3 regions of the Bacillus sp. JJ722 genome follow, and region 2 is predicted to be linked to each of the others. Evidence: riboswitches for the same ligand, from Rfam matches in the RefSeq annotation. Region 2 holds a riboswitch; each other region holds the start of a gene.
The links. Region 2 has a riboswitch for S-adenosylmethionine ahead of V7014_RS21915 (O-acetylhomoserine aminocarboxypropyltransferase/cysteine synthase family protein). Riboswitches for the same ligand answer to the same signal wherever they lie in the genome.

Region 1 (14,712 bases), on a different contig from region 2:
GTTGGCTTCTAAAAGAAATAAAGAAGAAGGAAAAAATAGAGAGAACGAAGGAATGGGCATTAGGTGAAAGTGAGTTGCTTGATAACGATCAGTTTATTTATGCTTATCAGGAATTACAAAGTAAAGGAGCTTATTCAGAAAACACATTTAATGATTTCGAGCAAGAACAGATGCTATTAGTTAAAAAGGTTGTTCATAAGCACTTTAAACCTATTATTCGTGCAATAAAGGAATTGAAATTTATTCATGTTCGAGCTATATATGAGCAAATGTTTTCATTGCAGAGAGAAATTGCATCATTAGGTTTTTCTGAAAATTGGCACGATATTTGTAATTACACAAAAGAGAAAGTTCAAAAGCGAGAATTGTATTACGAAGATACAACGCCTTATTTGTACTTAAAAGAAAAAATAGAAGGGAAAAAAATGAACACCATGATTCGTCATTTATTCATTGATGAAGCTCAGGATTACTCACCTTTTCAACTTGCTGTACTGAAACAATGGTTCCCATATTGTAAAATGACGATTTTAGGTGATTTCAATCAAGCAATTTTTGCTCATACGCTACATGCATCTTCTTTACTGTCTAGCGAAATATTTGAAGCAAATGAACAAGAGAATATGGTGTTAACAAAAAGTTATCGTTCCACTAGACAAATTATTGATTTTACAAAGTATATTATTCAGGGTGGAGAGGCAATAGAGGCGTTTAATCGAAACGGCAAAAAACCAACATATTCAAAAGTAACAAATGAAGAGGGATTTCATTCAAAACTAGTGCAGTTATTAAATAATCTACAAGAGTCTCAATATCAAACTATTGCTGTTATATGTAAAACAGCTGAAGAAAGTACTAGAGCATATGAACATCTCGTTAAAGATGTAAATATTCAATACATGAGTCAAACGACATATACATTCACAAAAGGCATCTTAGTCTTACCTGCATACTTAGCAAAAGGAATAGAATTCGATGCAGTGATTATTTATGACGCTTCTAACTATTCGAATCAAAGAAGCGTTGAACGGAAGCTATTTTATACGGCTTGTACAAGAGCGATGCATGAGTTGCATGTATTTGCTTCCAGTGAGAAAACACCATTTATGAAGCGAATTCCTATCTCAGTATATGACGTCATTCAAGATTAGATGTAACATTTCATCATCAGTCATCCTTGTGTAGTGGTTAGAAGCTCATCAAAATTTCAATCTTTTAGAGTTGTCAAAATTTCTACACCTTACTATAATCTTTGTTACAATAATAGTAATATGTACAATACAGAAACATACATAGGTGGGGGATAAATATGCAATTGAATTTTGTGAAATGTCATGGTTCAAGTAATGATTTTTTAATATTAGATGAATATAGCCATCCAATACAGTTATCAGATAAAGAAAGAGCACAGTTAACACTTACATTGTGTAATCGTGAAACGGGAATTGGTGCTGACGGTATTTTATTTTTTCAAAAAAGCGATGTAGCGGATGGTAAAATGCGCGTATTTAATTCTGACGGATCAGAAGCTTCTATGTGTGGAAATGGATTACGTTGTATAGCACGATATGCTTGTGAATTATTAGGGAAGCAGCAACTTTCAATTGAGACTATGAAAGCAGTTCTAGCAGTGGAGCAAACAGAAGATATTTTTGAAAATATTCCTACTTTTAAAGTGGAAATCTCGCCTGTCTCGTTTCTTGTTAAAGATTTACCTTTCAATGTAGAAAGTGAAACTTTCATCAATCAGGAGCTAGCTGAGTTAGCGCCGGAATTAAAGTTTACGGCTGTAGCGGTTCCGAATCCACATTTTATTTCAATTGTTGATTCGGAAGTATTAGTAAGTGGCGTGCAAGAAAAACTATCAACGTATGTAAATGGAGAAAATCCTTATTTTCCTGATGGCGTAAATGTAAGTTTTGTGGAGCTACTTGAAAGTGGTAGCATTTTTGTCAAAACATTTGAAAGAGGCGTAGGATTTACAAACGCATGTGGTACTGCAATGAGTGCTTCTACACTTGTTACGTGTTTACAAGGAGAAAATAATGTTGAAGAAATCATTTCTGTTTATAATCCTGGTGGAAAAGTGAATTGTCAAGTTCATAAACAAAATGATTCCTATTCGATTGATCTAATTGGAAATGCAACATATGAGTTTAAAGTACATGTAGAAATGCGTGATACCTTAAACGCATTTACAATTACAGATAAAATAGAGTTTCCAGAAGAATTGCTAGCATATCAGGCAATGCAAGAAGCTTGTCAACTGTATGTAAATAAATATTTGTGAAAAATATTGCTTATTGAAAACAAAGGGAACGTATGAATGAATTAAATATATTGTATTCATCGCAAAAGGAGAAAGAAATTTGAATTCTATCAGAGCAGAAAGACTAACTAAGAAAAATATTCAATATATTATTTTTATCGCGTGCCTGATTGCTGTTTATTCTTATGTGTTTTTAAGATTGGTTGATGGATTAAAAGCAAATGAATTACGAAGCTTTGACTATAAAATCATTGAGTTTTTTCAAGGCCATATTTCTGATCAATTAACAGTTGTTATGAAAGCAATCACATTTCTAGGTGGAAAGCTTGGCCTTACACTCGGTGTTCTCATTACATCCACTATTTTTTTCTTTTATAAAAAACGTTATGCTGTTTACTTAATCCTTTCATCGAGCTTAGGTGGATTATTTAACGCGTATTTAAAATGGTTGTTTCAAAGAGAACGTCCTGACTTTTACCCGTTGATTGTAGAACAGGGATACAGCTTTCCTAGCGGTCATAGCATGGCTTCTTTTATTTTTTATACTACTTTAGCAGTTGTGTTAGCTAAAGTTGCAAAAAATAAATTACTTGATATATTGATTGCGGTTTTGTTTACGATTATTGTGCTTTTAATTGGCATAAGCCGCATTTATTTAGGTGTACATTATCCTAGTGATGTAATTGCTGGATTTGCAGCCGGAGGATTTTGGGTTTGCCTATGTGGACTAGCCTTAAATTACTATGAATTTAGACGTGAACAAGCGTCTTAATTCATAGGTTTTTGCAATGTTTACGAAAAGGATTAGATATAATATTTACAAGTTGCAATAAAACAGATTGACAAATACTCATTTCATCATTATGATATAAAAAATGAAATATCAAAAAATTTAATAAAAAACTCTTATCTAGAGAGGCGGAGGGACTGGCCCTACGATGCCCGGCAACCATCATTTATGAACGGTGCCAATGCCAGTAGAAATAAAATTCTAGTCGATGAGAGCGAAGTTAAAGTTTGTAATATTACTAGCGCTCTTTCTCATTAGAAGGGGCGTTTTTTGTATTAGTAAAGTTGAAGTTAATGGGGGATGAACATGAATATTGAAACAAAATTAGTTCAAGCTGGTCAAAAGAAAGATCCAACAACAGGTTCCATAAGTACACCAATCTATCAAAATGCAACCTTCGAGCATCCGGAGCTTGGTAGAAGCACTGGATTTGATTATTCGAGAACGGCTAATCCAACAAGGAAGGCATTAGAAGAAGCGATTGCTGAATTGGAAGAAGGAGATGCTGGTTTTGCTTTTTCTTCAGGTATGGCGGCTATTACAACCGTTTTATTCCTCTTTAAATCTGGTGATCATATTGTTATATCAGACGATTTATATGGTGGCACGTATCGAATATTAGAAGAAATATTTAATAATTATGGAATTACAGCATCTTATGTTGATACTTCGTGTTTAAGCGATGTTGAAGCAGCCATTAAAGATAAAACAGTTGCCCTTTTTATTGAAACACCTACAAATCCGTTGATGAAAATAACCGATTTAGCGGCAATTAGTAAGTTAGCGAAAGAAAATAATTTATTAACTATAGTCGATAACACATTTCTAACCCCATACTTACAAAAACCAATTCAATATGGTGCGGATATCGTGATTCATAGTGCATCTAAATATATTGGAGGACATAATGATGTTATCGGTGGTTTAGTCGTTACGGCAACTGAAGAATTAAGCGAAAAGGTAGGCAGATTACAAAATAGTACAGGAACGATCCTTGGACCTCAAGATTCGTGGTTATTATTACGAGGATTGAAAACATTAGCAATTAGAATGGAACGTCAACAAGAAAATGCTCAAGCAATTGCTGAATGGCTGGCCCAACATGAATTAGTGAAAAAAGTATTTTATCCAGGTTTAGCAAATCATGCTGGAAGATCAATTATGGAGAAGCAATGTAATGGCTTTGGAGCGATGATCTCCTTTGAAGTTACTGAGGTATCAATAGTTGCAGATTTATTAAAGCATGTTCAGGTTATTAGTTTTGCTGAAAGTTTAGGTGGTGTAGAATCACTGATCACATATCCAACTACACAAACACATGCTGATATTCCGAAAGAATATCGTGAAGAAAAAGGTGTAAGTGATTATTTATTACGATTTTCAGTAGGTATAGAAAACGTGCAAGATCTAATTTCTGATTTGGAGCAAGCTTTTAAATAAATGTAGCCAGTAAAAAATCATACATTCATAATACAAGGTTAATAGAATATTGAGTTGCTAACAAATAATTTGGGGTGAATACTTCGTGAACTTTCGTGATGAAATACAGAATCGAATTTTAATAGGTGAAGGTGCAATGGGCACTCTTCTATATTCAACTGGTGTTGACCAATGCTATGAAGAGTTAAATATTATTAATCCTGATTTAGTAAGGAGCGTACATCAAGCGTATGTTCATGCAGGTGCTGATATTCTTCAGTCGAATACGTACGGGGCGAACCACTATAAGTTAAAACGCTACGGATTAGACGATAAAGTATCTTCCATTAATCGAGAAGGAATGAGAATAGCAAAAAGTGCCGCTTTAGAGCATCACTTTGTCTTTGGTACGATTGGAGCTACAAGAAGTTTACGAAAGTCGGATATTACCTTAGATGAAATTAAAAGAAATTTCAGAGAACAATTATTTAGTTTACTATTAGAAGATCCAGATGGGCTTATACTAGAAACATTCTATGATTTTGAAGAAATGGAAACGGTATTAGAGATTGCAAGACAAGAAACAACAATACCGATTATTGCGAATGTGTCACTTCATGAAATAGGGTATTTGCAAAATGGTATGCATTTAAGTGAAGCGGTGCCTATTTTAGAAGACAAAGGAGCAGATGTTGTTGGTGTGAACTGTCGTTTAGGTCCTCATCATACGATTCGCGCTTTGGAACAAGTTCCTCTACCGACGAAAGGAGTTTTAAGTGCATATCCAAATGCTAGTTTACCAGAGTACATTGATGGTAGATTACAGTACGAAACGAATGCAGAATATTTCGGTAAAAGCGCACTTTTAATGAGAGAACAAGGAGTAAGAATTATTGGTGGTTGCTGTGGTACGACACCAAGTCATATTGAAGCAGTGAAGAAACATATAACCGGACTTTCACCAATATTTGAGAAGGAAGTTTCTCCAAGAAAAATAGAAGTGAATCAAACTATACATCATGAAATTGATGAAGCTTTATATAAAAAAGTAGAGCATAAGAGAACCATTTTAGTTGAATTGGATCCACCAAAGAAATTAAATGTATCCGCCTATTTAGAAGGTGCAAAAGCATTAATGGAAGCGGGAGCAGATACAATTACGATGGCAGACAATTCGCTTGCGTCACCTCGTATTAGTAATATGGCTCTAGGATCTATATTGAAACAACAAGGTGTAAATCCACTCGTTCATTTAACTTGTCGGGATCATAACCTAATCGGCTTACAGTCCCATCTTATGGGTCTTCACACATTAGGTTTAGATGAAATTCTTGTCATTACAGGCGATCCATCCAAGGTAGGGGATTTTCCAGGTGCAACGTCTGTATATGATGTATCTTCAATGGATTTAATCAGTTTAGTAAAGCAATACAATGAAGGACTTTCTTATAGTGGTAAACCATTAGGGCAAAAAACAAATTTCAAAGTTGCGGCAGCTTTTAATCCGAACGTGAAGTATCTTCATAAAGCGGTTGGACGCATGGAAAGAAAGATTAAAGCTGGGGCAGACTCGTTCTTAACACAGCCGATTTATTCAGTAGAGCAAGTAGAAGAAATCTATCAAGCTACAAAACACATAACAGCACCAATATTCATGGGGATTATGCCTTTAACAAGCCATCGTAATGCGGAGTATATCCATCATGAAGTTCCAGGAATCACACTTCCTGATTCTGTATTACGTGCAATGGAGAAGGCTGGAAATGACCGTCTTCAAGCTGAAAGAGAAGGCTTAGCTATTGCTAAAGAGTTAGTGGAAGCGACAATGGAACGATTCAACGGTATTTATTTAATTACCCCATTTTTGCGATATAACATTACTGTAGAACTAACACAATTCGTTCGAGAAATAGATGCTAAGCAGAAAGAGGAAGTGACAGTATATGAGTAATCATGATTTATCAACATTAATGAATGAACGAATTTTAGTTCTTGATGGTGCTATGGGAACCATGATACAAGATGCAAACTTAACAGCAGCTGATTTTGGTGGCGAAGAATATGAAGGTTGTAATGAATATTTAACATTCACTAGTCCAGAGACGATTGCAAACATCCATGAAGCCTATTTAGAAGCGGGTGCTGATATTATTGAAACCAATACATTCGGTGGAGCGAGCATTGTATTAGATGAATATAATCTCGGTTCTATTGCATATGAGCTTAATAAAAAAGCGGCCCAAATAGCAAAAGTGGCATGCGAGAAATATAGCACACCTGAAAAGCTGCGTTTTGCAGGTGGATCTATTGGACCTACAACGAAAACATTGTCTTTAACGGGTGGAACAACATTTGACGATTTACAAGCTTCTTATAGTGAGCAAGTAGAAGGGTTAATTGATGGTGGATGCGATGTATTAATAGTAGAAACGTGTCAAGATATGCTGAATGTGAAAGCTGCTTACACAGGTATTAAACAAGCATTTGCTAAAACCGGAAAAGTACTTCCGATTATTATTTCTGGAACAATTGAACCTATGGGCACTACATTAGCAGGGCAACCAATCGATGCTTTTTATTTCTCTTGTGAGTATATGAACCCTATTGCAGTTGGTTTGAATTGTGCGACTGGCCCTGAATTCATGACGGATCATGTGCGTACATTATCTCAATTAGCAAACACAGGTATTAGTTGTTATCCAAATGCTGGTTTACCGGATGAAGAAGGTCATTATCATGAATCTCCTGCATCACTAGCTAGTAAAGTAAGACAGTTTGCAGAGAAAGGTTGGATAAATATTATCGGGGGGTGTTGTGGTACGACTCCTGCTCATGTGAAAGCGATTGTAGAAGAAGTAGCAACGCTACCACCACGGCCAATTCCAATTGAAACACATAATCACGCCGTTTCAGGTACAGATTCTTTATTATATGATGATAGTATGAGACCTTTATTTGTAGGTGAACGAACAAACGTCATCGGGTCCAGAAAGTTCAAACAATTAATACGTGATAAATCATTTGAACAAGCTTCAGAAATTGCTCGTGCTCAAGTGAAAAAAGGAGCGCACGTTATTGATATTTGTTTAGCAGACCCTGATGATGATGAGTTAGGAAATATGAAGGAATTTGTCAAAGAAGTGGTGAAGAAAGTAAAAGTTCCGCTCGTAATTGATTCAACAGATGATGCTGTTCTTGAGCAAGCTTTGAAATATTCCCAAGGAAAAGCTGTTATTAACTCAGTGAACTTAGAAGATGGCGAAGGAAAATTCAAAAGTGTCTCAAGCCTCATTCATCAATATGGTGGTGCTCTCGTTGTTGGAACTATTGATGAAAAGGGAATGGCGATTACAGCTGAAGACAAATTGCGAGTTGCAAAGCGTTCATATGATTTGTTGGTAAATAAATATGGTATGAATCCGAAAGATATTATTTTTGATCCACTTGTATTCCCAGTAGGAACAGGTGATGAACAGTATGTTGGCTCTGCCCTTGAAACGGTAAAAGGCATTCAAGCTATCAAAGAAGAATTGCCAAATAGTTTAGCCATTCTTGGAATAAGCAATGTTTCATTTGGGTTACCACCTAGAGGTCGAGAAGTATTGAATGCCGTTTTCTTATATCACTGTACGAAAGCTGGACTTGATTACGCGATTGTTAATACGGAAAAATTGGAGCGCTTTGCAAGCATTCCGAAAGAAGAAGTAGAACTTTCCGAGAGATTATTATTCGAAACAAGCGATGAGACGCTTCAACAATTTACAGCTTATTTCCGAGATAAAAAAGTTGAAAAGAAAATCGATACGAAGAAGCTATCGCTTGATGAACGATTAGCTCAATATATTGTAGAAGGAACAAAAGAAGGGCTCATAGCTGATTTAGATGAGGCTCTTGGGGAAGGCAGAGCTCCTTTAGACATTATCAATGGGCCATTAATGGCAGGGATGAGTGAAGTTGGTGTTCTATTCAATGATAATCAACTGATTGTTGCGGAAGTATTACAAAGTGCGGAAGTTATGAAAACATCTGTTTCTCACTTAGAGCAATTTATGGAAGTGAGCGAAACAGGTAATTCAAAAGGTAAAATCATCTTGGCGACTGTTAAAGGCGATGTTCATGATATCGGTAAGAACTTAGTAGAGATTATTCTTGCTAATAACGGTTACGATATTGTTGATTTAGGTATTAAAGTAACGTCTCAACAAATAATAGAAGCTGTTGAGAAATACAAACCATCCATGATTGGGTTATCTGGTTTATTAGTTAAATCTGCACAGCAAATGGTTTTAACTGCTCAAGATTTAAAAGATAAAAGCATCGATACACCAATTATGGTAGGTGGAGCAGCGCTATCAAGGAAATTCACAGATTTCAAAATTGCTCCGGAGTATAAGGGGACAGTTCTCTACGCAAAGGATGCAATGGATGGCCTAGCACTTGCGAATACGATGCATGATGATGAGCAAAAACAAGAATTTGTGGAGGCACTAGACGAAAAAAGAAAGAAATCTTTAGCTCTAGCTGCCCAAAGACCAACTAAAGAAAAGAAAGCGGAAGAAGTAGTTATTACGGTTAATCCAGCTGAAGTTAAGGTGCCTGAAGACACAAAACGTCATACGCTAGTCGATTATCCTTTACAGACAATTATGCCGTATGTAAATCGTCAAATGTTAATCGGTCATCATTTAGGATTAAAAGGTAAGTTAGATAAGCTATTAGCGGAAAAAGATGAAAAAGCATTGCAACTGACTGACTTAGTAAATACTTTATATGCTGACTTATTGCAAAGTGATTATAGTGTCAATTCGATTTATCAATTCTTCCCTGCACAAAGCGATGGTAAAAAAGTGATTGTGTACAATCCGGAAAATTATAATGAAGTGCTAGAAGAGTTTGATTTTCCAAGACAAGAAAGTGCGCCATTCCTATGTTTAGCAGATTATTTAAAGCCAGTAGGATCAGGTGAAATGGATTATGTCGGATTCTTCGTTGTAACCGCTGGTAAAGGCATTAGACAGCGTAGTGATGCGTGGAAAGAGAATGGAGAATTCTTAAAAAGCCATGCCATTCAATCGATTGCTCTTGAAACAGCGGAAGGATTTGCAGAGCGAATCCATCAAGTAATGCGAGACAAATTAGGCATTAGTGATCCAATTGAAATGACTATGAGAGAACGTTTCTCTGCCAAATACATTGGTCAAAGATTTTCATTCGGCTACCCAGCTTGTCCAAATCTTGAAGACCAAGAAAAGCTATTCCGTTTGTTGAAGCCCGAAGATATTGGAGTTCAATTAACGGAAGGTTGCATGATGGAGCCAGAAGCTTCTGTATCAGCGATTGTGTTTGCACATCCTGAGGCTAGGTATTTTAATGTGGAGAGATAGCGGGTAATAATGGGTTTGATATCTGTATAAATCAGAAGTTTGACTAGTTTTCCTGATAAAACCAGTAGTTATGATTGTGAGTAAACCTTCTTTTATCTTATTTAAATTGGATGAGAGAGGGTTTTTTATTTGGCTTATGTAAAGGAACCGTATTTTTCTAAGGAAATGGAAAGCTTTTTTAAAATTGATAGGTGATCTTGCACAATAACAAAGATTATACAAAAAGGGGTCGTTCAAAAAGTCAGTGATAACTGACTTTTTGGACAGCCCCCTTTCTTACTGCAAGAAAATATCACCATTACCGTTAAAAAGTTTAGTAAACTGCATGATACGCTCATGATTTTTCTGAAGGTATTGATCAACCTCATCAATATTTTGTGCTTTTAAAGACTGACTTAGTGCTGTGAACATATTAATTGTTGAGTAGTGTGGCTGATGCTTCGTTAAGTTATAAATGATCATCGACATACGCATTGAGTCTTGCTTGATATTTTGAAAAGCTTTCAATAGAACGTCGTTATCGTAGCTTTTAAAAATTGTTTCAATAAAATTATATGTTTCAATTAAGTACCCATAGTAGTCGTTTTTTTCTTTTGCGTGTATTTGATGTAGAATAATCGGTTTTAATTGAGAAATTAGTTCATTATTATTTTTTTTGATTAATTGATAAAGAACGATCTTTTGTAAATCATGTAAAAACAAACAATTATCAATAAATGTTTTTTCAGAAAAACCTTTTACATATATACCTTTTTTATCAACAGAGTCTATGTAATTTTTTCGAATGAGTCGTATTAATGCAGTCCGTATTGGTGTGCGACTCATTTTTAATTCCTGGCTTAAAATGTTCTCAGATAATTTATCGCCAGGCATGTATTCGGCTCTAATAAATCTTTCTAGCAATTTGTGATAAGCTTGTCCAGCTAAGGAACCCATATTATTCTCCTCTCTCTAATTTTTAGATTAATTGAAAATAGACAATATGTCATTTAAGTTTACAATATTTTAGTAAATTTCTAACGATTAATTTATACCTCGTTAACAATCAATTGTTATATTCATCTTGTATACAAGTTGTACAACTATTAAATTTTTCGGAGGTCAACATGAAAAAGTATAAGTCGCTTTTCTTAGGTTCTATGTTAATGGGTGCAATAGTATTAAGTGGATGTAGTGATGAGAAAGATGCGAATGCAAAAGGAAATGGTGAATTGGAAGAGTTTGTAATTGCTTACCTTCCACAAGAAAGTTCTGAGCAAAAAGCGAAAGTTGACGCAGCTTTTGAAAAAGATTTAGAAGAATTATTAGGTGTAGAAGTATCATCTTATCAAGCAAATAGCTATAACGCTGCCATTGAAGCCATGAAAAATGATAAAGCAGACTTAGCATTATTTGGAGCATTTTCATATATTGTCGCAAATGAACGTGCCGGTGCGGAAGCCATAGCTGGAATTAATATGGACACAGAACAACCAATGAGTGTGTTCATTGTCCCAAAAGATTCTTCAATTTCATCTCTTGAGGATTTAAAAGGAAAGACAATTGGATTTGCAGATCCTGTTTCAACTTCCGGGCACTTAATGCCAAAAGCACATTTAATTGAAGAGTTAGGTGTGACCGTAGAAGAACTTGAAAAAGAAGGAGAATTCTTTAAAAGTGTTCAGTTTGCAGGAGGACATGATAAGGCAGTAATCGGTGTTACAAATAAGCAGTATGACGTAGCAGCTGTATCACCGGGTGTACTAAAAATGATGATAGATAATGGTGTGATTAAGGAAAATTCATATAAAGTTATTGAAGAAGTACCGAATATTGAAGTTGGTGCAGGCGGTGCTTTTGCAATTCGTGGAGATCATACAAAGGAATTAAAAGAGGAAGTAAAAGACTTCTTATTAAATTATGATGATCCTGCTTATTTAGAAGCATTAACAGGTAGCACAGATACGAAGTTAGCAGAAGTAAATGATAGTGATTTTGAAGAATTTCGTAAAGTAGCAGAATCACTGAATCTAAGTCCGGAAGAATTATTAGCACAATAAGGAGAGCGATATGAACATACAGTTTGAACGAGCGCAAAAAGTGAAACAATCACTTGGCATATTATTGTTTGTCCTGATCATTGGCTTTTCTGTTTGGTATGTGGAACTTGATATCGTGGAACTATTCGAGTCAATACCAACATTTTTTCAATTTATTTTCACAGATTTTTTACCACCAGATTTTAGTGAGATTAGTAATTTTGTTGGACCGGTCGTTGATACTATTTTCCTTGCCTTCATTGCAACAGGTATTTCATGTGCGTTAGGGCTTGTGCTGGCGATTTTAATGGCGCAAACTACAGCGCCGTCAAAAGTGCTTCGTATGGTATTAAAGGCAATTTTAACATTCTCACGAAACATCCCATCACTTGTCTGGGCAGCGGTATTAGTTGTGATTTTCGGAATTGGGAATTTACCAGGCTTACTCGCATTAATTGTCTTTGGCACAAGTTTTCTAGCACGTGTCTATTCAGAGGCAATTGAAGAACTCGATGACCATGCAACAGAAGCAATTGTTGCTTGTGGTGGTAATCACTTTCATGTTTTAAAGCATGCGATTATGCCGCAGTTTATGCCGAGTTTTTTAAATTGGTCACTTTTTATGGTCGAAATCGGCATTCGGGCAAGTGCTATCTTAGGGCTAGTTGGCGCTGGTGGATTAGGAACGATGATTAAACAAACGATGGACTTGTTTCAATATGATAAAACGGCAATGGCGATTGTGATTATGATTATCTTAATTATGATTGTTGAAACAACATCTCAAAAATTAAGGGAGCGAATTATATAACATGACGACGAAGCATGAAGCTATACAGCTGCCAAATGTTCGAAAAAAGAAAATTCCTATCGCTCATGAAAAAACAAAAAGACAGCAACAACTCTTCTTCGGTATAAGTGGACTACTTTTTGTAATCAGCTTATTAGTTGTGGAAATTGATTGGAAGCAATTTGTAGAAGGGGTAGAAAAATTGCCAGCCACACTCAGCAATATGATGCAAATATCACTGACGATGTTACCAGATTATTCAAAAGAAATGTTGGCATCATTAGTTGTTGCATTACTTTCATTACTATTTGGATTAGTACTTTCAATTGTAACGGCGTTTTTAGTAGCGCGTAATATCGCACCTTTTATGTGGTTAAGTTACACAATTCGCTTCTTTGTAATGATGGTTCGTGCTGTGCCGACAACAGTGTGGGTATTGATTGCCGTTGCCAGTATCGGATTTGGATATATGGCAGGAATCTTAGGATTAATCCTACCAACTTCTGCCTATTTAATACGGACGTTTGCAGCACAGATTGAAGAAGTAGGAGATGACACAATTGAAGCATTACGGTCAGTTGGTGCCAACTGGATTCTAATAGTATTTAAAGGGTTATTACCAAAGTTAAAAACAATATTTATTGCGACAATTGCTTTTAAGTTTGAAATTAATGTTGCAGAATCTGTTGTACTTGGAATGGTTGGTGCAGGCGGTGTTGGGATGTTAATCCAAGACTCTATTGCTTACTACAACTTCGGTGACATGACTTTAGGGATTATGATTGTCTTTTTTACGATGTTTATAATTGAGACATGTACAGGTTTATTACGAAAGAAATTGCGTTAGGAGTGAAATCATGAAGCCTTTACTACAAGTGAAAAATTTAGAAATGCAGTATACAGATGGTACAAAAGCCTTGAATGGCATATCGTTTGATGTGAACGAGGGTGAATTTATTGCTGTAATTGGGCCAAGTGGCGCTGGTAAATCGACATTACTACGTTCAATTAACCGACTTGTCACGCCAACAAATGGAGAAATTCTTTATCAAGGGGACTCGTTAATGACAGCGAAAAACAAAGTGCTACGTCAATTACGATCAAATATCGGTATGATTTTTCAACATTACAATGTTGTCGATCGATTAAGTGTTTTAGAAAATGTTCTTCACGGAAATCTTGGAAGAATGGGAACTTTTTCAGGGTTATTCAATCGCTATACAGAGGAACAGAAAGAAGAGGCAATTGCTTTACTTGAAAAAGTCGGGCTGAAAAATGAAATCCGTAAGCGTGTTGATGAATTAAGTGGTGGGCAGCGTCAGCGAGTAGGTGTATGCCGTGCTTTAGCACAAAATCCATCACTTATTTTAGCGGATGAGCCAATTGCATCACTAGACCCTAAATCATCAGCAATTGTTATGGAAAGTATTTATCACAACTGCTTAGAACGAGGCATTGCTTGTCTTGTTAACTTACACCAAGTGGATGTGGCGAAAAAATATGCAACACGCATTATTGCGATTCAAAAAGGTCGCGTGCTATTTGATGGTGCACCAAGTGAATTAACAGATGATTTAATTGTACGTTTATATGAAGGAAAAGAAGAAGAATTAATGGCAGGATAAGGAGAGAGTCTACTATGAATCAGACAAAAACAATAGCATTTGAATCGATTTACAACTTCCGTGATATGGGCGGTCAATTAACTAAAGATGGAAGACAGGTTAAAGAATCCTTATTATTCCGCTGCGGCGAATTAGGTCATGCCACAGAAAATGATATTGAGCTATTAAAGAATTTACAACTGCAAACAATTTTTGACTATCGTGAAGAGAAAGAAGCAAACGAAGGTAAAACACCACATATTGAAGGTGTCGAAAATATTCGTATTGCAGCTAACAATTTAGAAGAAGAATCATCATCTCTTGAAGGGTTGCTTCATAATGAGATGTGGAAGAAAGAAAATGCATTAGGTACGTTTTATACAGAAATGCTATTCGGCAACCCAGCATACCAAGAGCTTATTGCACGTATTAAAAATA
Region 2 (3,991 bases):
AATCTAAAGCAACATTACCTATTGGACACCCTCTTTGTGAGAAATGGTATTGTAGTTGGTGAAAAGGGAGATAAAGGTGATATGTTAATATCATGATAAATTATAAGTATGAATGATGAGGAAAACATTTTGTTTTTTTGTTAATTGCTGTTATTGTAGGTGGTAGATAACTAAGATAAAACCTTTGTGCTTTCCAGGGTAAAAAGGTATTCTAAAGGAAGTGAAAATAATGGAATTAACATTTTATTCATACCCAAAATGCGGTACATGTAGAAATGCAAAGAAATGGTTAGAAACGAATAATTTAGCATTTAAAGAAATACATATTGTGGAGAATCCACCTTCAAAGGAAGTATTGCAAGATTTACATAGCAAAAGTGGATTAGAAATCAAAAAATTCTTTAATACTAGCGGACAGAAATATCGTGAGCTAGGGTTGAAGGATCGACTAAAAACAGCAACCGAAGAAGAGATGTTTGAATTATTAGCATCCGATGGAATGTTAATTAAACGTCCAATCGTAACGGACGGAAAGAAAGTAACTGTTGGCTTTAAAGAAGATCAGTTTCAGCAAATGTGGTTATAATTAGCTCATTTGTCTTTATAAATTATTATTGGAGGGGTTTTTGATGGCATTAGTACCACAAGATTTACGTTATTCTGAAGAACATGAATGGGTAAAAGTAGAAGGCGACAAATTAAGAATTGGTATCACAGATTTTGCTCAAGCAGAACTAGGGGATATCGTATTCGTTGAACTTCCAGAAGTAGGCGATACATTAACAGCGGACGAGCCTTTCGGCAGTGTGGAATCTGTTAAGACTGTTTCTGAACTTTATGCGCCTGTTAGCGGTACAGTTATAGAAATTAACGAAGTGTTAAATGACAATCCAGAATTCGTTAACGAATCGGCTTATGAAAAAGCTTGGATGGTTGTTATTGAAGCGTCTGATGCATCTGAGTTAGAGAAATTAATGACTTCAGAGCAATATGAGGAAATGACAAAAGAAGATTAAGTTGATAAAGAGGCATGTTTTGATTTCAAGACATGCCTCTTTTTTGTGAGTGATGTTTTCCTTCGATCCAAAAAGAACCGGTGTTCATTTTATTAATCATTATAAATAGATATTAACGCCAAAATAGGTTATGTTAGACTTAATGAGATCATTTGTAAAAGGTGATAAGAATGGAAGATTTTCTATTAGAGAAAGTGATAATTGTTGAAGGTACATCTGATAAGAAGAAAGTACAAAAAGTCTTAAAAGAAGATGTGGAAATTCTTTGTACGAATGGTACGATATCCTTTCAAAAGATGGATGCGTTTGTGGATGAATTATATGATAAAGAAGTATACATAATGGTTGATCAAGATGAGTCGGGAGAAAAGCTACGTAAGCAATTTAAACGTGAAATGCCTGAAGCGAAGCACTTGTACATTGATAAAGCATATCGAGAAGTTGCGACCGCGCCTAATAATCATATAGCAACTGTCTTGTTGAGTGCTAATTTTGAAGTACATACACAATTTTTAAATAAAGGATGAATAAAGCAACATGAATGAATGGAATGGGGAAGAAATAGTAAAAAAAATAGCAACAGGTGATTCATTTTGTCTGTATTTATACACTCCTATTTGTGGGACATGTCAAGTAGCTTCAAAGATGTTAACAGTTGTTAAGGAGATCGTACCAGCTGTCGAATTAGGGAAATGTGATGTGAATTATATTCGTGAATTAGCTGAGAGTTATGAAGTGGAGAGTGTGCCATGCTTGTTGGTATTTAAAGAAGGTAAGCTACATCACAAAATATATGCATTTCATTCTGTACCATATTTATTAGAGCTTTTTAGAAGTATATAATGATAATAATCGACAAAGACGAAGAAACTTGTCGAGCAAATATTAAAGGAAATACTCTCACACATGTGGTATCTCTATTCTTAAGATGAATGAAAAGGGTGTGGCGGATGTGGAGCGTATTTTACAATTGATGTTATCTAATTTAGAACATAGAGAGCAGTTGCATGTGTTATTAAAGAAGGCTCATACTATGGTGGTTTTTTCTACTAAAGAAGAAAATTGGCATTTGTTTTTATCTACTTCGGAATTGCATACAAACTATACAGATAAAGGAACGTATCGTATTCACTTGTTTGGATCGAAAGACTCTATACAACAAATCATTCGAGGTGAAGCTTCCATTCGTCAATTGCAGAAGCTGAATAAAATTCAAGTACAAGGCAATTATCGGCAAGTTTTACTCATTGAAGCCATTTTTTTATTAAGTCGATCTCAACAAGTAGTGTGAAATATTTGAATTTTTAATAAAATTCATTGACTAAGTTTGGAAATGATGGTATATTTCTAATAAAGTTGATAAAATTACTTGGTTTTAAATATAACCTTATCAAGAGAGGTGGAGGGATTGGCCCTGTGAAGCCCAGCAACCGGTATGAGTTACACGGTGCTAAATCCAGCAGAGTAGAAGAAATACTCTGTAAAGATAAGAAGAAATGGCCTTAAAGCTTCTTCTTATCGAAGAAGCTTTTTTTGATGAGGAATACAAAGATATGGGAGTGGAAAATATGAGCAATAACGAAACAAATTATCGTTTTGAAACATTGAGTATTCATGGAGGCATTCAGGCAGATCCAGTTACAGGAGCACGTTCAACACCGATTTATCAAAGCAATGCTTACGTATTTAAGGATACTGATCATGCAGCGAATCTTTTTGGTCTGAAAGAAAATGGTTATATTTATTCTCGTATTCATAATCCTACTGCATCTGTGTTCGAAGAAAGAGTTGCGTTACTTGAAGGCGGAATTGGAGCTCTTTCCGTTGCAAGCGGAATGGCAGCCATTACACTAACTATCCTAAATATTGCAGGAGCTGGTGATGAAATTGTTGCAGCTTCAAAGCTTTATGGTGGAACATTTAATTTATTTGCTAATACTTTACCGAAATACGGAATTAAGGTGCATCTTGTAAATCCAGAAGATCCTGAAAACTTCCGAGCGGCTATTAATGATAAAACAAAAGCAGTATTTGCTGAAACAATTGGCAATCCGAGTCTACACATATTAGATATTGAAAAAGTAGCAAGTATAGCTCATGAAAACGGTATTCCATTAATTATTGATAATACATTTGCTACACCATATCTATGCAAACCGATTGAACATGGAGCTGATATTGTAATCCATTCAGCAACTAAATGGCTATTAGGAAATGGTACAACACTTGGTGGAATTATTGTAGATGGTGGTAAATTCGATTGGAATTCACCGAAATTCCCTGGATTTACTACGCCAGATCCAAGCTATAATAATTTGGTTTATAGTGAAGCGATTGGTGCTGCTGCTTTCATCATTAAAGCACGTGTTCAGTTACTACGTGATTTAGGTCCAGCATTAAGTTCATTCAGTGCATACCAATTTAGTTTAGGGCTAGAAACATTGCATGTGAGAATGAAAGAGCATATCGCCAATACGAAGCAAGTGGTTGAGTATTTGAAAGCACATCCAGCTGTTAAATGGGTATTGTACCCAGGAGAAAAGGAACATAAGGATCATGCTCTTGCTGAGAAGTATTTACCGAAAGGCGCCGGTGCAGTTGTTGTGTTTGGAATCGAAGGCGGAAGAGAAGCAGGTGCTAAGTTAATTAACAATGTGAAGCTTTGGAGTCATGTAGCAAATGTGGGTGACGCGAAGAGTCTAATTATTCATCCAGCAAGTACAACACATCAACAGCTTTCTACGGAAGATTTGGAGCTGTCAGGTGTTACAGAAGACTTAGTGCGATTATCAATCGGCATTGAACATATTGATGATATTATCGCTGATTTAGAGAATGCAATTGAAATTGCAACAGGTGTTACCTCATTACACTCAACATCAGTTTAACTCATTACCATAAAAAGGTAAAGGGTTTATTTTCAGAATTCAATTGACAGCCTTATACTATTAATGATAAAATCACTTTACTAAAAT
Region 3 (14,712 bases), on a different contig from region 2:
CCCTTTAAATCAATAATTTGTTTGGATGAAGTATCATTTAATTCTTGCTGTTCACCAATCCACTTAATCTTTCCACCTTCTACGATCATCGCACTTGCATATGGTTGTTCCATGTTTGAAGTAAAGATCTTTCCATTTGTAAAAATAATTTGTTTATTATTTTTAGTAAGCATCTTTCTTTCCCCTTCTTATTAAAAAGATTATTTAGAGATAGTTTTCTTAAGAAACATAACTTATACACAATACCCTTTTAACATAACAATAAAGCAATGCGCTTTTTATTTCCTATTATACTCGCCTTTACTTCAAGGATAAAAATGAATATTTATAGTATTTTTGTCTATACAACGTAAAACGTCTACACATAGCATATTGAGGAATACCTCTGAACGCTAGGTTACTTCATTATGCCATGAGCCATGAATAATAAAAATTATAGGTATTCCTTTATTATTGATCTTTCGCTAATGTAAGAAAGGAGAAGTAAGCATGATGCAAACGAAGCAATCGACAGGAGTCTCGCACACTGGATACCATCGTATATTAAAACAGATTGAACTCCTAGAAACATCATTAAATGAGCTATTAAATCGCTTAACAGCATTTCAATCCTATTTACAAACATATGAACCCGATCTATCTAAAAGTGCATTGAATAAAATAAAAAGACAAACCACTGTTGCTGAAGATATTATGTATGAGGTTTTATATGATGTAGCTAAAATTCAATCTTTATCACCAAAGTATTTATCAGATTTTGATCATAAAAAAGCCCTTCAATTAGCTAGGCAAGTGGAAAGTCAAGAAAATACATTAAATCAAATTTCAAAACATTTCAATAATCTTCACAATATAATGCGAGAGCATTCTTATCGTCAAAGAAAAAGACGCTCTGACATGGAAAGTGGAAAGCTACAAAATAAAATATTATTAGAATTAAAAAGAATTCAGTACCTTCCCATCTCTCCAAAATCATCATCTAACATTACTGAAAATCATGGAATAAACCTAGACTTAGATATAGAGACGTTAACAAAAATAGTACTGTTTTTATCTAATTTTTTCAGTATAAGACAGAACGGTAAAGCTAAACAGGATAATGATTCTTCAGATCGTTTAGATATAAACTTAGATGCTGAAACTCTAACAACGATTACAACATTTTTATCCAATTTATTTGATAGCACCCAAAATGAAGATCAGCGAATTGGGCTATTTGGTATGTTGGATTTGAACTTGGATGAAAATGATTATTCATCTATTGAAAAGCTCTTATCACATTACTTTAATAATACAAATGATGGTGATGCTCAAGAAAAAAAGTTTGATTTCAATCTTGACGCTAATAGCATTGAAACACTCGCTAAAACATTTTCTCATTTATTTAAAAACATGAAAGATCCTAATCAAGGGCCACTAGAAGGCTTGTTGGACATCAAACTGGATGCAAAAAGTTTAAAATCCATCACAACGTTTTTACCATATTTTTTCAACAAAACGAATGAAGAGAATCAAAGTAATAATCTATTTAAAATGTTTGAAATTAACCAATTATCAAGCATCACTACATTCATATCTAACATATTTAACAATAGTACTAACGAAGAGAAAGAAAGCGATGGACTGTTTAATATGTTTAACCTGAATTTAGATGCAGAAACGTTAACAAAAGTTGCTCCAAAAATATTTAATATATTTAGTCAGCTTAATAGTGATAGCTCATCAGATGAGGAAGAAGAATTGCAAATAATCGACTCACAATAATAATAAATCATTAGTTTAATATAACGAATCATACTACTATCCGAGAAAAGCAGTGAACTTCTAACGAAGAAACTATTCACTGCTTTTTAAAGTTATACTTCTAACTTTACTCAGTTGAAACGAAGTCACTTATTACTGACTATTTATTAATATTTGTTGTAGCTGCACCCGATAATAATCAATAAAATAAACAATACGATATAAAATACAAATCCACTTCCACCATAACCAGATCCACCACAATAACCTTGTGACATTTTCAACACTCCTATTTCTTTTGTCCCATTAGCCTTTCACAAAATTAAGATATTCTCGAAAACAAAATTTGTTTAGGACAAACATATAAGGAGCTTAGCGGAATTATATATTTGAGTTTATAACCTACTTAAACCATAAAAAATAAAACAAGCAAAGTTAGCCCAAGGTAATCTTTATCTACTGCCTAGCCTATTTATGAGGCTACAATTACATTCCAATGACTAAACTCACGCTCGAAAATGTAGTAGTGTATTGTACAAATTTATTGTTATACAGATCAACCGTCAAGATTTCTAAAAATTTTTTCTATTTTGCATTGACAATGATATTGATAATCATTATCATTTATAAGTGAAGATGATTATCAATTAAACAGCCCAAGGGGGACCAAATGAAAAAAGGAATTATCATACATATACTTCTAGCTTTACTCGTGGTATCTGGATGTTCTCAAAAAACCAGTGTAGAAACGAAAAAAGCAGATTCTAAAACAGAAGCTACAGCTAAGTCTACTGAAATAACAATTACTGACTTTGCTGATCGAAAAGTTACATTTGATAAAGCACCAAGTAATGTCGTTGCGTTGAGCAACGGTGATATGGATATCATTTATGCATTAGGGGGTAAATTGGTTGGTAGACCAACCGCACACGGCAAAAATGCTACTCCTGATCTCCAAGCTGTTGAACAAGTAGGATCTTCACATGAATTCGATTTAGAGAAAATCGCTAATTTGAAAGCAGACGTAGTACTAGGAAGCAATCCTATGAATTTGAAGGATGTAGCTGCGGTAGAAGGAATTGGCTCAAAGATGATACTTACTAATGCAAATTCTATCAAAGATATACAAAAACAAATTCTATTATATGGAGATCTTCTTCAAAAACGTGAGAAAGCAGCAGAGCTAAACAAAAATATTGAGGAAAAGCTTGATGAAATATCTCAAAATCAACCGGGTGAAAAAGTCAGAGTATTATTAATTTATGGTGCACCTGGTACCTATCTAGCTGCCCTCCCTAACTCACTGAGTGGGAATATTCTTGAAACAGTTGGAGGAGAAAATATCGCAGCTGATTATCCAGCTCTTGATCAATACCCACAATATGCACAAATAAGTGCCGAAAGAATTATTGAATCAAATCCACAATATATTTTATTGATGGGTCACGGTAATCCAAAAGAAGTAAGAGAAGGATTTATGAAAGAAATGAAACAAAATGCAGCTTGGAATAATCTTGATGCAGTTAAAAACAATCGTGTAGAAGTACTACCATCAAATCTATTTGGAACAAATCCAGGAACACAAGTAACGGAAGCCATTGACCTATTAGACGGGTTATTGAAATCCGCGAAGCAATAACGATGAATATTCAGCAAAGAACTATAAGAAGAAAATGGGGCATCATCATTACTCCCATTCTGCTTCTAATCGTATCGTTCTATGGAATTACGTATGGTTCGGTTTCAATATCATTATCTGAAATTTGGGACGTATTCACAACAAAACAACAAGCTGTTCACGAAACGATCATTCTTAATTTAAGACTTCCAAGAGTATTGATTGGTTTGTTAGTCGGAGCATGCCTAGCTGTTTCAGGTGCATTACTTCAAGGTGTTATGAGGAATCCTCTTGCAGACCCCGGTATTATTGGTGTCACAACAGGAGGTGGTTTAGCAGCCAGCATCACCATGATTATGCTTCCGCAATTTTCTTATTTGCTACCTGTTGCTGCTTTTATTGGCGCATTGCTAACTTCACTTGTTATATATGCATTAGCTTGGGACAAAGGCGCTTCACCGTTGAAAATTATACTAGCAGGTGTCGCCATCAATGCCCTGTTAGGTGCTGTCCAAAGTGGTGTCATGGTCATTTACAGTGACCGAGTTCAGTCTATTTTACCTTGGTTAGCCGGTGGTCTAAACGGAAGAAGCTGGTATCACTTTGAGTTTATGGCGCCATATGCACTAGCTGGTCTCATACTTTCACTATTCGCTATTAAACCCGCTAACTTGTTGCTCTTAGGTGATGATTCTGCAAAACTTCTTGGTCAAAAAGTAGAATTACAACGTTTACTCATTATCTTATTAGCTTCTCTGTTAGCAGGCACAGCCGTTAGCGTTGCTGGACTAATTGGCTTCGTTGGTTTAGTTGTACCACATGTGATTCGACTCTTAATAGGCGATGATTATCGCTACTTAATTCCTCTCTCAGCAGTTGGAGGTGCGATTTTAGTTGTATTTGCTGATACAATTGCTCGATCTTGGTTCGATCCAATCGAACTTCCAGTGGGTATATTACTAGCAGGATTAGGAGCACCGTTCTTTTTAACTTTATTAAAGCAACGGAGGTTAATTTAATGATAGCAGTTGAAGCGAGAAATATTGCCCATCATGTTGGCGAGTTTGCCTTACAAGATATCAACCTTACGTTTCCAAAAGGACAAGTGACAGCCATTGTTGGACCTAATGGTTCTGGTAAGTCTACTTTCTTAAAAATAGTGGCGCAGCTTCTATCCATTCATGAAGGTGATGTTTTTATTCATAATAAAGCTAGCCGGCACTATAAACAAAAAGAATTTGCTCGCGTTCTATCGATGCTTCCACAATCTAAACAATCGCTTCCTGATTTAACAGTAGAAGAATTGATTTCTTTTGGTCGCTATCCCTATAAAGGTATATTTCAACAGAAATCAAGCGCAAATGACAAAGAGATTATACAGTGGGCGATGAACATTACTGGAACAGTGAAACATCAAGAGAGAATGTTCCACCAACTATCTGGAGGAGAACAGCAAAAGGTTCGTATTGCCATAGCTTTAGCACAACAAACAGATATTATTTTACTTGATGAACCAACAACATTTCTCGATCTTTCTCATCAACTTGATGTTATGGAAATGCTACAGGAAATCAATTTGGAATATGGAATAACCATCGTAATGGTATTGCACGACCTACAACAAGCCGCTACGTATTGTCACAATATGATTGCTATGAAACAAGGCCGTGTAGCTCAAGTAGGTCAGCCAAAACAAATTCTAACATCACAGTTTCTAAAAGACGTCTACGAAATTGAAGCATGTATTAAGTTCGAAGATGATTTTCCAATTATTATTCCAAAACGAAAAGGTGGAGATAAATATGATTATCGTAACAAACAAGTCCAAACTCATTAAAGGAGAAGGACCAACATTAGTCAACCGATTTAATAAAGTTGGTAGAGTAGAAACGATGAAGGGGTTTATCAACCTCGAAGTCCTTCTCACGCAAAACACTGCGGAATATGATGAAGTCACCATCTTAACAAGATGGGAATCAAAAGCTGACTTCCAGGCATGGATGAAGAGTAGCTCGTTTAAAGCTGCTCACGCTAAAGATACCATCCCTGAATTTATAATTGAAAACAAGATTACTTTTTATGATGTAAAAATTATAAGAGAAGCGATCCATACGAATCATTCGTATTCAAATGTGATTGCACATTAATTATTGCCCCCCTATTTCCCTTAATATAGATTGTAAAGCCACTATTCATTTATCCCGTGAATAGTGGCTTTACTGCTACTGCAACTTATTTTTCAACTGTTTAATCCGTTCTGAAAATTCCGGTTCTTCGTGAATAAATTTAAATTCCTCACTTTGTAATACCGTAACAAACATATCTAAAACAGGTAAAGTAAATTGGCCTTTCTGCTCTTCTTCCAATTCATCTAAAAACCAAACATCTTTCACACCTATTGTCATTGCTGTATTTTTATTTTCTATCAAATCAACCATATTACGAAGCGCTGACAAGCATTTCTCCTTTTGTTGATGCTTTGCATAAATTTGCACCAAACTAAGTTGATTACTCATCAACATATTCTTGCCTAAGCCTTCTTGTTCAAAAACCTGGCCAATTCTTGAAGAAAGGCCAATATACCGTTCTGCTAAAGATAGATCGTCTTCTTCATAGGTATGTGCAAGACTAGTAATTGTAGCGTCTAAATCAGTTATTTGTTCAACTAATTGCTTTTGCAATAATACTCTTGCATCCCTTTGCTTACCTGCTTGCTGATAAATATTTGCCATCAACGTTGATGGATTATACTCTGGCATTCTTATTCTTTTTAGCATCTCTAACGATTGGTCGTGCTTTTCAAATACTAAGTATCCAATGCTTAATTGGATGATAGATGCCTCTACAAGCATTATATCGTTACAATTTTCAATAATTTCTTCAAAAATGGAATTGGTCCTTTCAATTATGCCCTTTGTTCGTTCTTCATCATTGGCTAAACTTGAATACGTATTCACTAAAATGGATAAAGAGAACTTTAAGTTATAATTTGGATGATATCTCTTCATATATGAAAAGCACTGTGCAATGCCTTCTTCAAATTGACCATTAATAAATAATTGCTCACACTCTTGATAAATCTTCTTTACCTTATCCTCTGAAATGGTGGTGTTATAGTTTAGCAATTCATCAATTGTAATGTTAAAAAAACTAGCTAAATTTGGAAGTAATGTAATATCTGGATAAGAAGCACTACTTTCCCATTTCGAAACGGCTGCTGTAGATACGCCCATGAAGTTTGCTAACTGTTCTTGTGTTAATTTCTTCTCTTTTCGTAATCGACTTATAACCTCTCCTATTTGTAAACGCTCCATATTAACAACCACTCCCAATAATTTCAATTTATAACTTCATCTTAAGCATAAAGAATCCCTACACTTTGCACAATGGAGTGAAAGTATAGGGATTCTCCTTAAATATTAACTATTGGTTAAAAAATGAAGCCTGGCTACAAGAAAGTATTTAACGTACTACTTTACATTAGCTATTGAATCGATTGTAGAAGCTGTTTCATTTCTTTTAACTGAGCTTGTTGAACTGTAATGATTTTTTGTGCGATCGCTTTTACTTCTTCATTATTGGTATAGTTTAAGATGTTTGAAGCCATATTAATGGCGCCTTCATGATGAGGTATCATTTCTGTTAAGAAATCTTTATCAATGTTACCTGTAGACTCAGCACTCTCCATTGCTTCCATCATCTGTTTATGAGCCGCGTTATACCCTTTTAAATACTCTGCTTCCTTAGTCTTATCAACTTGTGGGTTCTTCTTCAATTTTGCTAACAAAGCTTCCATTTGAGCAATATCTTCTAGCTGCTCTTGTACGATTGCCATAGCGAGCTTTTTCACTTGCTTATTGCTTCCGTATTTTAGCACGTTCTCAGCCATAGATACCGCAGCTTCGTGATGAGGTATCATTTCATATAAAAAATCTAACGAAGGATCACCTGTTTTCGGTACACGATCCATCTTTTCCTTCATAACTTGAAGAATGCTTTTATGATTATCAATATATGCTTGTTCCTTTTCACTTAATTCCGCATACGCTTGCACACTGAATAAGCAAATTATCAAAGTAAGCAAACCTGTAAAAATCTTGCGGATACCACTATTCAACAATATTTTTCCCTCCTAAACATAATCTTCATTTTATTATGTTAGAAGAGTGTTATTTCTATACGAATATTTATCGAATTCTAACTGATATGATGACTTGCACTTCAAAATACAGCTCTTATTTCTTAGCAATATAAACTTTTAATAATTTTCCCTTTATGGTCGTTCTTTTCATAGCATGTAACACAATATCGCCTTTGCCATTTAATATCTCAACAAAAGATGCCTGTTCTTGGATGGTGATAATTCCTATATCATCCGCTGTTACGCCAGGTATTTTAGCAATTGTACCAACAAAATCCACCGCTCTTATTTTCTTTTTCTTACCACCATTGAAATAAAGCTTTGTAATATCTTTATTTAATTCTTCACTTTTCAAGTGTTTAACATCAGGCATTTGTTTCATTTTCTCAATGAAAGTAGGTTTAGCTTGGTCTACTTCTGTTTTAGTGGGAGCCGTTTTTCTTGATATGTTGAAGCCAATATAGTTTTCGACTTGAGCAACTAATTCATTTTCTGAAGGTGTGATCAAGGAAATAGCTATTCCTTTATTCCCAGCACGACCAGTTCTGCCTGTACGGTGAACATAGCTCTCCTTCTCTACGGGAAAATCATAATTGAAGATGTGTGTAATATTGTCTATATCAATACCTCTTGCAGCCACATCAGTAGCGACTAAATAGCGGAAGGCCCCTTTTCTGAAATCATCCATCACCGCAAAGCGATCTTCCTGATACATCCCACCATGCAGTTGATCACAATCGTAATTTAACACATCCAATTCTTCATACAATTCCTTCACACGCTCTTGCGTACGACAGAAAATAATGGCGCTATCAGGGTTTTCAAGGATAGTAAGATCACGAAGCAATGCTAGTTTCTCATCTTCTTCAACAGTATAAAGAACATGGTTAATATTCTCCGTCGTTAATCCTTTTGCTTTTATTTCAATGTAAGTTGGTTCATTCATATAAGAAGAGCAAAGACGCTCAACATCCTCTGGTAAAGTTGCAGAGAATAATGCTGTCATTCTCTCCTTAGGAAGCTGTTCGATAATAGCAGAAACTTGATCAATAAAACCCATATTAAGCATTTCATCACTTTCATCAATTACTAAATATTTTAAAGCCTCTACTTGAAGTGTGCCTTTCTCAATATGATCAAGAACTCGCCCTGGCGTTCCCACCACTACATGTGTTTTTTGTTTTAAATCTAATTTTTGTTTCGCAAATGATTGTTTTCCGTAAATTGCGGCTGCCTTAATTCGTTTGAATCTACCAATATTCGTAAAATCTTCTTTTACTTGAGCTGCGAGCTCTCTCGTTGGTGTTAATACTAAAGCTTGCGGTTTATTCTCTAACCAATCTATCATTTCGCAAATAGGGATTGCATAAGATGCAGTCTTACCACTCCCCGTTTGTGATTTAACTACATGATCTTGTTGTTTTAAGGCAACCGGTATTACTTTGCTTTGTACCTCAGTTGGCTCTTTGTATTGTAAACTTTCTAATGCTCTCAATATTTCCTTGCTCAATGGAAATGAATGAAAAGTAATTGTGCTCATGTTTAACCTCATTTATGTGATTTAATATTTTTATTTCGTTCTCGACTAAGCATAACACGTAAAACTATCAAAACTATTCCCCCGGAAATAAAATTTTCATTTTGTTATATGCTCTAACTCCGTTAAAAAAGATGCCCTTCAAAAATTGTGAACATCTCCTCCTATTCACCTTATGCAAGTTTACAAACATCCACCCACTTCTCTGCTTTTGAATAGGTTTGCAATTCATCACAAGTCAGTTCAATAGCGGAATTGCTACTTCCGCAGGCTGGAAATAACGTATCAAAACGCTTCATTGATTCATCCAAATAGACACGTAAATCACGCTTTAAGCCAAAAGGACAAACACCTCCGACAGCGTGTCCAGTAAACTCTAATACTTCATCCGGATTTAACATCTTTGCCTTATTGCCAAATTCATCTTTATATTTCTTGTTATCAATCTTAGTATCACCTGCTGTTACAACTAAAATAGCACTATCACCATCTTTAAAAGACAGCGTCTTAGCAATTCTAGCAGGAATTACTTCTAGCACCATAGCAGCAAGTTCAACTGTCGCACTTGATTGGTTAAATTCACGAATTTGATCTTGTAAATGAAATTGTTTAAAGTATTCTCTTACATTTTCAATTGCCATTAACCTTTTCATTCCTTTCTTTCATTACCGTATTAACTAAAGATATATGTAAAAATTATACAACAAGAAGAAACGAATGCAAAAAAACTAATTTCTTCTCTAGTAGAGAACCATTACTCTTCCTAATACTCCTTGATTAGAAAAAATTTATAACTACTATTTTTATCTGAACCACCAATAAAGTAAGCGTTTACTATTAGAAATTTTAAATTTTTTTGTATTGACAAAACGAAAATACCGAAGTATTATTCAAATTACTTAAAAAACTTTATAAAAAATAACTTATCCAGAGCGACCGAGGGACTAGGCCCTATGACGTCCGGCAACCCCCAATTTGGGAAGGTGCCAATTCCTGCAGAATGATTTTCATTCTGAAAGATAAGTCGAGATAAAGATATTGTTTCGATGCTTCTTTCAGTTGAAAGGAGCATTTTTTTATTAAAAAAATAGCAACGTGTAAAATCGCACCGGCCCTTTTTGGAGCGGGTGACCCCGCTTAAGAAAAAAGGAGAATATGACATGATTAATATTCAAAATGTTTCGAAGATTTATAAAACAAAGAAAAAAGAGGTAAAAGGAGTCGATGATGTTTCACTAACGATTGAAAAAGGAGACATATACGGAATTGTGGGTTACTCAGGTGCAGGTAAGAGTTCTTTATTACGTTGTATGAATTTATTGGAACGACCAACTTCTGGAACGATTACTGTAGATGGAATTGATTTAACATCCTTAAACTCTCATAAATTAAGACTAGCACGATTAAAAATCGGTATGATCTTTCAACACTTCTACTTAATTAGTCAAATGACCGTGTTCGAGAACATTGCCTTTTCATTAAAAGCAGCTAGAGTTCCTTCTAATGAAATAAATGCTCGTGTGGAAAGTTTACTAGAAATGGTCGGTTTGGCTGATAAGCGCGATGTATATCCAGCCCAACTAAGTGGTGGTCAAAAACAACGTGTAGGAATTGCAAGGGCGCTTGCCAATGATCCAACAGTCTTGCTGTGTGACGAAGCAACTTCGGCTCTTGATCCGACAACAACAAAGTCCATATTAAATCTATTAAAGAAAATAAATAAAGAACTCAATATAACAATCGTATTGATTACCCATGAAATGAACGTAGTGAAGGAAATCTGCAATCGAATGGCTATTATGCAAGATGGAAGAGTCATAGAAGAAGGTTCTGTATACGAGGTATTCGCTAACCCTCAAGCAGCTTTAACGAAGGAATTCATCGAAAGTGTTGTTTCTTTCGATGTTCCAGAAGTTATTCTCAATGAATGTAGAGGAACGATTGTAAAGATTATCTTCAAAGGAACGATTGCAGGAGAAGGCATTATATCTGATACCTTGCAGCAATTTAATGTAAAAGGTAACTTCCTGCATGGTTCGATTGAATATATTCAAGATTTACCTTTAGGCATTTTCATAATGGAACTTAAAGGTAACGAAATAGAAAATGCGCTTCAGTATATTCAAACACGACAAGCGCAAGTGGAGGTGTTACGTAATGGGCTTTGATTTCGCTCATCTAATTGAACTAGTCCCAGATATCAATAAAGCGTTCGGTGAAACCATTTATATGATTGCCCTATCATCTGTAATTGCAGTCATACTCGGTCTACCAATAGGTGTTCTTCTCTACATAACCGATAAAGGGTTGTTTTGGGAAAACCGTGTTTTTCAAAATATCTTAAGCTTTCTAGTCAATTTAATTCGCTCTATTCCATTTATCATATTACTAGTTGCTTTAATTCCATTAACAGAGTTTCTAGTACGTGACACAATTGGACCAACTGCTGCGAGTGTTTCTTTAACAGTGGCTGCCATTCCATTCTTTGCTCGTATTGTGGAAACATCACTTCGAGAAATTGATAAAGGTGTTATAGAAGCTGCCATCGCAGCTGGTGCAACACCATGGATGATTATTAAAGATGTGCTATTACTAGAAGCACGATCTAGCATTATATCAGGTGTTACATTGACATTAATCAGTTTAGTAGGATTCTCTGCTATGGCTGGTGTTGTTGGTGGAGGCGGAATCGGGGACTTAGCGATTCGATTTGGTTATTACCGCTACGATAATACGATAATGATTTCAACTGTTGTTATATTAATTATTTTAGTCCAGTTAATTCAGCTACTTGGCGATTTTATCTCCAAAGCTGTTGATAAAAGATAAAGAAAGTAGGAGACATTCATGAAGAAATGGTACAAAGGCTTTATATTATTACTAGCTATTTTAACAGTTACAGCCCTAGCGGCTTGCGGAAGTGACGATGCATCAAGTGATGGTGCAGAGAAAGATAAGAAAGAAATTAAGTTTGGTGCAACTGCCGGACCATACAGTGACATGGTTAAAGAAGCCATCATTCCTGGCCTGGAAGAAAAAGGCTATATAGTAAAAATCGTTGAATTCAGTGATTATGTTCAACCAAACAAAGCATTAGATAAAGGTGATATTGACGCGAACCTTTTCCAACATAGCATTTACTTAGAAAATTTCATTAAGGAAAACAAAGTAGATTTAGCAGGTCTTATTACAGTTCCTACTGCACCAATGGGTATTTACTCTAACAAATTTAAATCATTAGATGAAATTAAAGATGGCGCGACAATTACAATTCCAAATGATCCGACAAACGCTGCACGTGCATTTACAACATTACAAGATCAAGGCTTAATCAAGATTGATGAAAAAGCAGATATACTAACTGTTTCAGAAAAAGACGTTGTAGAAAACAAGAAAAACTTAAAATTCCAACCTATCGAAGCTGGTCAACTCCCTCGTTCAATTGATAGTGCTGACTTAACTGCTGTTCCTGGTAACTTTGCATTAGCAGCAAAATTCGACTTACTAACTGCATTAGCTCTTGAAAACATGCTTGACCCATTCCGTAATATCATAGCAATCCAAGAGAAAAACAAAGATGCTCAATTTGCTAAAGATATTAAAGAAATAGTAGAATCAGATGCTTTCGAAAAAGTTATCGATGAAAAATTTGAAGGCTTTGGAAAACCTGAATGGATGAAGAAGTAAGAAAAAGATCTAGAAAAGAGTGATGAATATGGAGACTTTTTCAGTTCATGGAGCACCTAGTGAATACATCTTACAAGAAGGAATATTGAACGAATTAGAAGCTAAGCTAAAAGAGCGTGGTTTTCAAAAAGTCTTGATTGTTCAAGGACAGAAGTCATGGCAAGCTGCTATGTCTTTCTTTCCGAAATTCACTAGCGTGTCCTATCAAACTTACATATATAGTGGTGAATGTTCATTAGGTCAGATTGATTTCATTGCCGCATTAGTGAAAGAAAATGGATTTGATGCAGTAATTGGTATAGGTGGTGGAAAAATACTCGATCTAGTCAAAGCTGCTTGTCACGTTTCCCATAAACCATCCGTTCTGATTCCAACGCTAGCATCTAACTGTTCGCCATGGACACCCATTAGTGTCATTTATGATGATCTAGGCACCTTTATTCGATTTGATATTTATCCAACAAGCCCAAGTCTCGTACTTGTTGAACCACGCATTTTGCTACAGGCACCTGTCGACCTTCTCATTGCCGGCATTGGCGATACTCTTGCCAAGTGGTATGAAGCAGATGTACAAATGGCTGGTATTACCAATAAACCTGTAGCATTGCAAATTTCGCATTACGTAGCAAAACAGTGTAAAGATGTAATTATTCAACATGCAAAAGGAGCTATTGAAGCTACGAAAACTGGTATGCTAAACGATGATTTCATCAAAATTACAGAAACGATTATCATGTTAGCCGGCATGGTTGGTGGATTTGGTGATTACTACGGTCGAATCGCAGGGGCACATTCCATTCACAATGGATTGACTATTTTAGAAGATACACATCATGCCTTACATGGTGAGAAAGTGGCATACGGTATACTTGTTCAACTTATATTGGAGAATAAGTGGTCTGAAATTGAGCAGCTATTACCTGTTTATTATGAACTTGGATTACCATGCTCTCTTCACGATTTAGGTGTAACTACTATTAATGAACAAGTCATTGCAAATGTGGCAGACAAAGCCACATCGCCAAATGAGTCTATTCATGTTATGCCGATTGGAACGATTACCAAAGAGCATGTATCAGAAGCAATAACAGCTCTAGAAACCAAACTGGCTATAAATTAAAGAAAAAAAGCTTATCAAAAGACAAACGTCACTTGATAAGCTTTTTTCAATAATAGCTCTATACATAAAAAGTCATTCCATTCATATCTTCTTACTATATCCTCTGTCATCCTATCAACGTTTGCTATAAGATAGAACTAACACTATTTTTGGAGGTTAATATGAATCCACTTACAAAGCATTTAATTGTCATCTCATTCGATTGTCTTTCATCATTAGATTTTTCACGCTTGGAACAACTACCTAACTTTCAAAAACTGTTACAGAAAGCCTCCTATTGTAAGAATGTAGAAACCATCTACCCTTCTGTTACTTATCCTTGTCACGCTACCATTGTAACCGGTAATTTTCCCAAACGTCATAGAATCATAAATAATACACTTCTTCAGCCAGGTAGACCATCACCCGATTGGTACTGGCATCGCAAACATATACAAGGAACAACTTTATACGATGAAGCCAAAAAAGCTGGCATGACAACCGCAGCGCTACTTTGGCCAGTTACAGCAAGGGCGAATATTGATTATAATCTTCCAGAGATTTTTCCAAATCGGCCTTGGCATAACCAAGTTGCTGTTTCATTATGGAATGGAAGCCCACTCTATCTGATTGATTTAGAGAGAAGATTTGGACATATTCGTAATGGTCTCAAACAGCCAGAACTTGATGATTTTGTGTTGGCATCTTCAATTCATACCATTAAAACTAAGAAACCAAACTTGATGCTTATCCATTTCGTGGATCTTGATTCACAACGTCACTATCATGGCTTTGATTCCAAACAAGCACATGATGCTATCAAGCGCCATGATGAACGTCTAGGACAAATTATACAAGCATTGAAAGATAGTAATATATATGACCAA

Region 1: it holds a riboswitch for S-adenosylmethionine, as region 2 does, so the genes downstream of both, V7014_RS11835 (trans-sulfuration enzyme family protein) here and V7014_RS21915 (O-acetylhomoserine aminocarboxypropyltransferase/cysteine synthase family protein) in region 2, are expected to answer to the same signal.
Region 3: it holds a riboswitch for S-adenosylmethionine, as region 2 does, so the genes downstream of both, V7014_RS15830 (methionine ABC transporter ATP-binding protein) here and V7014_RS21915 (O-acetylhomoserine aminocarboxypropyltransferase/cysteine synthase family protein) in region 2, are expected to answer to the same signal.

The regions. Positions count from the first base shown of each region.
Region 1 is NZ_JBALMO010000083.1:8,824-23,535, reverse strand. Features, by position in the region: gene helD (RNA polymerase recycling motor HelD) at 1-1,151, shown strand, start outside; gene dapF (diaminopimelate epimerase) at 1,310-2,290, shown strand; gene V7014_RS11840 (phosphatase PAP2 family protein) at 2,370-3,041, shown strand; SAM riboswitch class I at 3,173-3,274, shown strand; gene V7014_RS11835 (trans-sulfuration enzyme family protein) at 3,366-4,499, shown strand; gene V7014_RS11830 (bifunctional homocysteine S-methyltransferase/methylenetetrahydrofolate reductase) at 4,585-6,429, shown strand; gene metH (methionine synthase) at 6,422-9,862, shown strand; gene V7014_RS11820 (GntR family transcriptional regulator) at 10,139-10,798, opposite strand; gene V7014_RS11815 (phosphate/phosphite/phosphonate ABC transporter substrate-binding protein) at 10,969-11,901, shown strand; gene phnE (phosphonate ABC transporter, permease protein PhnE) at 11,912-12,691, shown strand; gene V7014_RS11805 (PhnE/PtxC family ABC transporter permease) at 12,693-13,517, shown strand; gene phnC (phosphonate ABC transporter ATP-binding protein) at 13,528-14,295, shown strand; gene V7014_RS11795 (tyrosine-protein phosphatase) at 14,310-14,712, shown strand, end outside.
Region 2 is NZ_JBALMO010000224.1:13,301-17,291, reverse strand. Features, by position in the region: gene V7014_RS21940 (arsenate reductase family protein) at 230-586, shown strand; gene gcvH (glycine cleavage system protein GcvH) at 630-1,016, shown strand; gene V7014_RS21930 (toprim domain-containing protein) at 1,187-1,543, shown strand; gene V7014_RS21925 (thioredoxin family protein) at 1,554-1,859, shown strand; gene V7014_RS21920 (hypothetical protein) at 1,945-2,307, shown strand; SAM riboswitch class I at 2,401-2,509, shown strand; gene V7014_RS21915 (O-acetylhomoserine aminocarboxypropyltransferase/cysteine synthase family protein) at 2,585-3,904, shown strand.
Region 3 is NZ_JBALMO010000124.1:7,072-21,783, reverse strand. Features, by position in the region: gene V7014_RS15885 (amidohydrolase) at 1-173, opposite strand, end outside; gene V7014_RS15880 (hypothetical protein) at 490-1,764, shown strand; gene V7014_RS15875 (YjcZ family sporulation protein) at 1,911-2,021, opposite strand; gene V7014_RS15870 (ABC transporter substrate-binding protein) at 2,414-3,382, shown strand; gene V7014_RS15865 (FecCD family ABC transporter permease) at 3,385-4,380, shown strand; gene V7014_RS15860 (ABC transporter ATP-binding protein) at 4,380-5,198, shown strand; gene isdG (heme oxygenase) at 5,164-5,508, shown strand; gene V7014_RS15850 (helix-turn-helix domain-containing protein) at 5,584-6,675, opposite strand; gene V7014_RS15845 (DUF305 domain-containing protein) at 6,846-7,481, opposite strand; gene V7014_RS15840 (DEAD/DEAH box helicase) at 7,597-9,042, opposite strand; gene V7014_RS15835 (YbaK/EbsC family protein) at 9,213-9,680, opposite strand; SAM riboswitch class I at 9,960-10,065, shown strand; gene V7014_RS15830 (methionine ABC transporter ATP-binding protein) at 10,200-11,207, shown strand; gene V7014_RS15825 (methionine ABC transporter permease) at 11,197-11,868, shown strand; gene V7014_RS15820 (MetQ/NlpA family ABC transporter substrate-binding protein) at 11,887-12,726, shown strand; gene V7014_RS15815 (iron-containing alcohol dehydrogenase family protein) at 12,755-13,846, shown strand; gene V7014_RS15810 (alkaline phosphatase family protein) at 14,008-14,712, shown strand, end outside.